Regions from separate parts of the Rummeliibacillus sp. JY-2-4R genome, predicted to be linked through region 2. Evidence: predicted binding sites of a transcription regulator. Region 2 holds the regulator's gene; the other holds the start of a gene.
What was found. Region 2 encodes Rex, which represses fermentation and respiration genes when NADH is low (regulators of the CRP and FNR family bind a similar motif). Its sites were predicted from a motif close to TTGTGAAATATTTCACAA; they were not measured.

Region 1 (4,437 bases), 1.6 Mb from region 2:
TATTTAGCATTAACGCTCAGTGCGAAGATTGTAAAGAATGTTGATGAAGCGATTTTGCATATTAACCAATATGGAACGAAACACTCTGAAGCAATCGTTACTGAAAGTAAAGAAAATGCATCGAAATTCCAAACGAATGTAGACGCTGCAGCAGTTTATCATAATGCATCCACACGTTTTACAGATGGTTTTGAATTTGGGTATGGAGCAGAAATTGGGATCAGTACGCAAAAACTACATGCGAGAGGTCCAATGGGGTTACCAGCTTTAGCATCATCGAAATTTTATATTTCAGGTAGTGGACAAACACGTTAAAAATAGATTAAAATTAATGAATTTTGGTCGATGAAAGGACGAGTCTATAGTATAATTACTATCAGATTTTAATAATTTACAAATAAGAAAGTAGTGACCAATTATGGCAACAGCATCACACACAGTAGAAGTACAAGCAACTCAAAAAGAAGTATGGGAATTTGTCAGTCAAATGGAAAAATGGGCTACACTTGTACCAGGGTACCGCGAACATGAAATCATCGATGAAAAACGATCTACATGGACTTTCGCTGGAAATGTAGGTGCATTAAAAAAAGAAGTAAAAATACAAATTGATATTATTGATTTCGTAGAACCATCTAAAATCAACTTTGAGTTAACAGGATTATCCGATAAATTTTCAGGTAATGGTTACTTTGAAGATGTTGCAATCGATGCAAACAAAACACAAATGACAGGACATTTAGAAGTAAAAGCAGGCGGATTAGCTGCTCCAATTCTAAATCCAATCTTTACAGCAGTACTTCCAAAAGCAACAAGTGTCCTTACAAATCGTGTTGCCAATAAAATTCAATTGGTTAATGCTTAATTTAAGTATTGTCCATAAAGGTATCGAAGAGTTGCTCTTTCGATACCTTTTTCCTTTTAATTAGTCATTCTGATATATCTTGATAGCCATTTCATTGTTTTGTCTCCCTTTATTAGATATAGTTTTTAATAGGGAATAAAATTAAATAAACAAAGATCCGATAAAAAAGCGGAACAATTATGCAATTTTGTTTATGAAATTAATGAAGTATATTTTCAAAAGTCAGGAGTTATATATGAAGAGTTATTTTTATACCCATCCAAATACCATTACAGAAACCCCTATTTTAACAATCAAAAATGAACAAAAAGAAACCGTTTATACATGTCAAAGAATATACAGCAATGGGATCAAACGCACACTGGACCGTTTGTTAGAAAATAAATATTTCTTAACATACAAAACATATGATTTAAAAAAACAAGAACTTTTCACCTGTAAGAAAATATCGAAAAAAGGCAAAATTTATTTTGAGGCAATTGATGAAAAAACGAAAGAAAAATACATGATTGACTATGATGGATGGCAACAGCTAATTCCAGATCTTATCATCAAAAAAGATGACTTTATCATGAAAATACATAAAGAAATGGATGATTGGTCACTCTTTTTAGTAGATAATTTAGTGGTGGCAAAATGGCAAGCAAAACTTCTAGACAATGAATTTCACATCGAATTACAACTTGAAGAAAATGCAATAATAAATAATCCGGCCTTTTATATTGCAATTTGCCAATGTGTTTTATATATAGGTGGCTGATAAATACTAATGGAAATTGATATACATCTAAATTTGGTCATGAAGCAAATATGAAAAAGCAACTAATGAACTTGAAATTTGCTCTAAACTATGAATTATATATATAGGTGTCTTTCTTAACATTCATTTTACTCATAATAAAATAAGATGTATACTATAAATGTATTATAATTATAAATTTATAGGATTAGGATTTACAACGATGTAAATCCAGTAGAAAACAAGAATAAATTACTATTATGGACACATGTCATTAATAATATTTTACAAACTTTGATTCGATTGTTTTTATTAACCGTGTGTTTAAATCACTCTTTTTTAAAACACTTTTTCTATTTGCTCCATATAAAGAATTAAATTAACCTGATTCTACGGCCTAAAGCACCTGAAATTGAATCTTTGTGCATTTTTTCACATAAAATTTTCAAAATTGATGGAAACTATTTTCATTAAGGTGTATTATTCTGTAGTAGGCATATAAAGTGGTATATTCCACAAATATATAGGATAGAGGTTATTAATAGATCGTCAAAAACTTTCGAATCTATTGTCAAAAAGATGATCAGGTAGGACTTCTTAATAATGGGTAAAAGAGTAAGTAAAAAGTAATTAGTTATTGTAAAGGAGAATTGAATATGTCAGAAACGACTAATCAAATACAAGCTGAACAATCAGCTGTAAGCCAAGAAAAACTTGATGTATTGGAACAACTATTAAAACCTGAGGTACAAGATTCTATTACTGTATTGGTAAACGAGTTACCAAAGTTGACTGAAATGGTACAAACATTAACAAAAGTCTATGATGTTGCAATGTCTTTAGCTACTGATGATGTGTTAAAAAACGATATCGTTGGAGCTGTAGGAGAAATTGCAACTCCAGTTGTGAATTCTGCTAAAGGTTTGGCACAAACTGCAATTGAAGCAAAAGACCGTGCTGCAGAAAGCACTGAAACTATTGGTCTATTTGGAATGTTGCGTTTGCTTAAAGATCCACAAGTACAACAACTATTCCGTTTTGCTAACGCTTTCCTTGAAGTAAGCAAAGAACATAAAAATTAAGAAGTAGTCTTACATCAATACCTATATGGAGGATTAACTATGTCAAAAAAAATACTTATTTTAGGCGCAGGTTATGGCGGCGTTTTAACTGCTTTAACTTTCCGCAAATACGCTACAAAAGAAGAGGCGGAAGTTACTGTTGTCAACCAATTCCCAACTCACCAAATCATTACTGAACTTCACCGTTTAGCTGGTGGTACAATAAAAGAACAAGCAATTGCATTCCCATTAGAAAAACTTTTCAAAGGAAAAGATATCAATCTTAAAATTGCAACAGTTACAGAAATTTCACCTGATAAAAAATTTGTAAAATTAAATGATGGTTCATCTTTATCTTACGATACTTTAGTAGTAGCTTTAGGTAGCCAAACAGGATTCTTCGGTATTCCTGGATTAGAAGAAAATAGTATGGTACTTAAATCTGTTAATGATGCAAACCATATTAATGCTCATATTGAATCTAAAATTAAAGCATACGCTGAATCTAAAAACCCAGCAGATGGCACAATTGTAATTGGCGGTGGCGGCCTAACAGGTATTGAACTTGTTGGTGAAATCATTGACAATATGCCAAAAGTTGCTGAAAAGTACGGAGTTGATTTCAGCGAATTCCAAGTTAAATTAGTAGAAGCAGGTCCAAAAGTACTTCCTGTATTCCCAGATACATTAATTGATCGTGCTACTGAATCATTATCTAAACGTGGTGTTGAATTCATAACTGGGCTACCAGTAACAGCAGTAGAAGGTAACAAAATTTCTCTTAAAGACGGTTCAGTAATTGAAGCTAATACATTTGTATGGACTGGTGGGGTTGCTGCACTTCCAGTTGTAGCTGAGTCAGGCTTAGAAGTAAACCGTGGAAAAGCAACTATCAATGAATTCTTACAATCTACTTCTCACGCTGATGTATTCGTAGTTGGAGATAGTTCTGTTCTAATTCCTGAAGAAGGCGCTCGTCCATTATATGCACCAACTGCACAAGTTGCTTGGCAAATGGGTGAAACTGCTGGTTATAACTTATTTGCACAAATTAAAAAACAACCTATGAGAAAATTTAGCGCAATTAACTCAGGTACACTAGCATCACTAGGACGTAAAGATGGCGTTGCTACAGTTGGAGGTAACAATACTGAACTTAAAGGTTTACCTGCATCATTGATGAAAGAAGCAAGTAACATGCGTTACCTTTCACACATTAAAGCACTTTACGGTTTAGTATACTAAGCCACTCCATAAAAAAGCCGACTTCTCACAAATGGAAGTCGGTTTTTTTGGGCAAAGAATTGTTTTATTTAAGTTGTTGTTGAATATCATGCATAATTTTTTCTAAGGTTATGACGACACCTTTCTCATCTTTAAACATGATATGTTTTGGTTTGAAATGAACAGGGGATTCAATTCCTGCAGCTGCCGCAATTCGAAATAGTCCTTTTCTTAGAGTAATTAAATAGTTTACAACTCTGTATTTCTTTTCGTCTATCACAAGTGCCTTTTGTAAATCAGGGTCAGTTGTTGCAACACCAACGGGGCACGAATTGGAATTGCATCGCATAGCTTGAATACAGCCAATCGTAATCATAAATCCACGTGCAATATTGACTAAATCAGCACCCATCGCAATTGCAATAGCGATTCGGTCAGGTGTAAACATTTTTCCTGATGCGATTATTTTCACTTGATCTCGTACACCATATTTTTTTAAAGTAGAGACTACAATAGGTAAAGCTGATCTTATAGGGAGTCCTACACTG
Region 2 (4,437 bases):
TTTATCAATTTGTGTACTCTTTTGTTTTTTTGAAACTACTACTGTATTTTGAGGAATTGTGGCCATCTTTTCTGCAGCGATTTCCTCAAGCTCTTTTTTCTTTTCGATATAGTAATCATAATCTCCGAGATATTCTGTTGTTCCTTCATTTGAAAGTTCAATAACTTTAGTAGCGATACGATTGATAAAATAACGGTCATGTGATACGAAGAGAATAGTTCCTGGATAACCAACCAGTGCGTTTTCTAAAACCTCTTTGCTATCTAAATCTAAATGGTTCGTAGGTTCATCAAGAATAAGTAGATTTGATTTTTGAAGCATTAACTTAGCTAAAGATAATCTTGCTTTTTCTCCTCCAGATAAGTCATACACTTGTTTATCTACATCATCCCCAGAAAAAAGGAAACGTCCAAGTACAGTACGAATATCTTTTTCGCTCATTAATGGCCACTCGTCCCAAATTTCTTTTAAGACCGATTTATTACTAGTTAGTTTCGCTAGTTCTTGATCGTAGTAACCAATTTGAACATTCGTTCCATACGAGATATCGCCTGTAAGAGAAGACTTGTCTTTGACAATTGTTTTTAATAATGTAGATTTACCAACTCCATTGGGACCAACAAGTGCAATGCGATCTTCACGGTATACACGCATTTGAATATTCTTAGATATAGCAGTATCACCATAACCAATTGTTAAATCATTAATAGAAAGAACATCGTTTCCGCTTTGGCGCTCAATTTCAAATGTGAAGGTAGCAGATTTTTCGTCGCCATCTGGTGAATCCATCCACTCAGTTTTTTCTAAAACTTTGCGACGACTTTGTGCCATCTTCGTTGATGATGCACGGGCGATGTTTTTTTGAATAAAGTCTTCCAGTTTCGCTTTTTCATCTTGTTGTTTTTCATACATTTTGCGGTCTCGTTCATAGTTTTTCGCTTTTTGATCTAAATATGCACTATAATTACCTGAGAATTTTTTAACATGATGACGGGAAACTTCATATACAATAGAAACAACTTGATCTAAGAAGTAGCGATCATGAGATACAATTAATACCGCGCCATCGTAATTCTTTAAGAAATTTTCAAGCCAACTTAATGTTTCAATATCTAAATGGTTAGTCGGTTCATCTAGAATAAGTAGTTCAGGTTTGCTTAATAACAACTTCGCAAGTGCTAAACGAGTTCTTTGACCACCAGAAAGTGAAGAAATCTTCTGGCCATAACTATCAGGATAGAATTGCATACCGTGCAATATTGAACGCGTATCGGCTTCATATTGATAGCCACCTTGTTCTTTAAAATCATGTTGAAGCTGATCATATTCAGCCATAACTTTCGCGGTTGCTTCTTTATTTTCGAATATTGCAGGATTAGCCATTTCGAGTTCTAGTTGCCGAAGCTTTTGTTCTTGTTTCTTTAATGGCTCAAAAATAGTCATCATTTCTTCCCAAATTGTTAGATTAGATTCTAATCCTGCATGTTGGTCTAAATAGCCTAGGTGAATATCTTTTGGCATAATGATATCACCAGAATCATATGACAGCTGGCCAGCGATTATTTTTAATAGTGTTGATTTTCCAGCACCATTACGACCCACTAGAGCAACGCGATCTCGGTGTTGAACTTCAAGTTTCACACCGCTTAAAATTTCATCAGCAATATAAGATTTATATAATTGATTGACCTGTAAAACGATCATATTAGACACCTCAGTTCAATCCTAGTTTATAGGAAGACACTCATGTGTGCAACGGGATAGCTTTACATATAGAGAAGTCTCATGTAAGATTGAAAGGATTCCGAATTGATTGCAGGAGGAAATATTGTGAAAGCTACTACAAATAATATTCCGCAAGCTACAACAAAAAGACTTCCTCTCTACTATCGCTTCATATTAAGTTTTGCAGAAGCTGGACTTACGAGAATATCTTCTAAAGAACTAAGTGAAGCAATGAAAATCGATTCAGCGACCATTCGCCGAGATTTTTCACATTTTGGAGCTCTTGGTAAAAAGGGCTATGGTTATGATGTACAGTTTTTACTAAATGTCTTTAGAAATATATTAGACCAAGACGAACGAATGAATGTAGCGATAATCGGAGTAGGGAACCTTGGCAGTGCTTTATTAAATTATAATTTCCAAAAGAGCCATAATATGAAAATTGTTGTGGCATTTGATCCAAGTGGTACACCAGAAGGTACTTATATAAATGATATTCCAATTTTTCCGCCAGAGCTATTAGAGGAGAAATTTGTAGAATATAATGCAGAATTACCGATATTGACGGTTCCTGCACGTTCAGCACAATTGATGACTGATCGTTTAGTGATGCTTGGGATTAAAGGTATTTTAAACTTTTCACCAGTAAGGTTAAATGTTCCAGAATATATTCGAGTTCATACTATTGACTTAACTGTGGAGTTACAAACGTTAAGTTATTTTATACGAAACGATAAACACACTTAAAATATTGGCAATTAGGATAATAATAGAAATAGCGAAAAATATATTTATGAGTTAAAATTGAATTAATATGAGGAGGTGCCTTTAATGGGAATTAGTGCTGGGACTGCAGTTATACTTGCCATAGTTGCCATAATAATTTTCGGACCGAAGAAATTACCTGAGCTTGGGAAAGCGATGGGGTCAACTCTCCGTGAATTCAAAAATGCTACTAAGGGATTAGCAGATGACGATGACCCTTCTAAAAAAACTTCAGAATCTACAAAATCTGAAGATAAATAAGTTAGGATATTCGCCAAATGAAAAATAATGAACTAACAATAGTCGAACATATAGAAGAATTAAGAAAGCGGCTAATGATTGTTGCCGTTTTCTTTGTACTTGCTACTATAGGCAGTTTCTTTTTAGCAGAACCATTAATAAATTTCTTACAGGTAAGTGATACTGCGAAAGAATTGCAGCTCCACTCTTTTAAGATTACCGATCCAGTTAATATCTATTTCCAAGTCATATTTATACTTGCTATTGTAATGACTTCACCAGTTATTTTATATCAATTGTGGGCGTTCATAAGTCCGGGTTTATATGCAAAGGAACAGCGTGCTACATTAAGGTATATACCATATATTTTCTTATTGTTTATCATAGGTGTTTTATTTTCATACGAAATCTTGGTGCCTTACATGATTAATTTTATGGCTAAGATGTCTGCAGAATTAAATGTTGAACAAACAATTGGAATCAATGAATATTTCCAATTTTTGGTACAAATTACGTTACCTTTTGGTATTGTATTTGAACTACCAATTGTTGTGTTATTCTTAACACGCTTAGGAATTATCACACCTCAAATGTTAGGGAAAGTAAGAAAATATGCATACTTTATCTTATTAGTAGTTTCCGACATTATAACACCGACAGATATTATGTCATTATTCATAGTAGCAATCCCTCTATGTATTTTGTATGAGATTAGTATTATTATCTCTCGCATAGGTTATCGTAAATATTTGAAATCAGAGCAAGCAAGGCAAATGGAGTTCGCAGCAAGCTCTTTAGAAGAAAATCCTCCTACCAAATAAGGTAGAAGGATTTTTTGTTTTTATGAAGAATTACTACATAACGCGATTTTATTTTGCTAGATAAAATCTTACTGATATTGTTGTAAAAACTTTTGAATCGGTTCTTGATATAACTGAATAATCGTTACGAACCCGTTAAGCATCATATGTGCAATGATCGAAGTGATGATTCGTTTCGTTTTATGATAAAGGAATGCGAATATAAAACCAGAGATTGCATATAGTATGATGTGCTTGAAATCTAGGTGAATTAATGCAAATACGATAGAACTTACCAATGCAGCAACAATAAAATTAGTACTCTGAACTAGAGAACCGAAAATAACACGACGGAATATAAATTCTTCTAAAATGGGTCCAAAGAATACTATTGCCAATATAGCAATCGGGGCTACATCTGCTATTGAGACTAGATTAGCAGTATTTTCAGATCCTTGAGTAATTCCTATAGAACTCTCGATCATAGCACCAATTGTTTGCCCGAAGAATACCATGAAAAACCCTAAAATACCCCATAAAATAGAAGTAGGGATGGAGGCTTTGTTTCCTTTATAAACATTCCAGAAGTATCGATCTCTTGAAATGATTATAAGAGATAGTATTAGTGCTATACCCATACTCATAGCAATGTACCAGCCCTGTGAAGTCAAAAGAAGCTCTAACTTTTTCATTTCTGGATGACGTCCTTGTATAAAGTGTAAGAATGGACGTAAAAATAAGATAGAGGACAACTGCATGGCAATGTAAATCAATAAAATATATAATGCTGTTTTTTTAGATTTCAAAATCAGAATCCTCTCTAATAGCTTTGTTTTCTCCATTGTAAAATATAAGTTCACAAAATCAAAATTTTTTATGCTTCTTACTTGCAAAAAGAATCAGAATT

Region 1: ACWV26_RS10175 (DUF1641 domain-containing protein) is a predicted target of Rex. The motif match lies at 2,025-2,042, and genes of this name have one in related genera.

Annotation. Positions count from the first base shown of each region.
Region 1 covers NZ_CM132623.1:2,107,275-2,111,711, reverse strand. Annotated here, with positions in the region: gene ACWV26_RS10190 (glutamate-5-semialdehyde dehydrogenase) at 1-315, shown strand, start outside; gene ACWV26_RS10185 (CoxG family protein) at 419-865, shown strand; gene ACWV26_RS10180 (tubby C-terminal domain-like protein) at 1,101-1,625, shown strand; gene ACWV26_RS10175 (DUF1641 domain-containing protein) at 2,261-2,686, shown strand; gene ACWV26_RS10170 (NAD(P)/FAD-dependent oxidoreductase) at 2,726-3,910, shown strand; gene ACWV26_RS10165 (FMN-binding glutamate synthase family protein) at 3,975-4,437, opposite strand, start outside.
Region 2 covers NZ_CM132623.1:3,683,912-3,688,348, reverse strand. Annotated here, with positions in the region: gene ACWV26_RS18045 (ABC-F family ATP-binding cassette domain-containing protein) at 1-1,704, opposite strand, end outside; gene ACWV26_RS18040 (redox-sensing transcriptional repressor Rex) at 1,831-2,472, shown strand; gene ACWV26_RS18035 (twin-arginine translocase TatA/TatE family subunit) at 2,557-2,751, shown strand; gene tatC (twin-arginine translocase subunit TatC) at 2,769-3,551, shown strand; gene ACWV26_RS18025 (CPBP family intramembrane glutamic endopeptidase) at 3,620-4,336, opposite strand.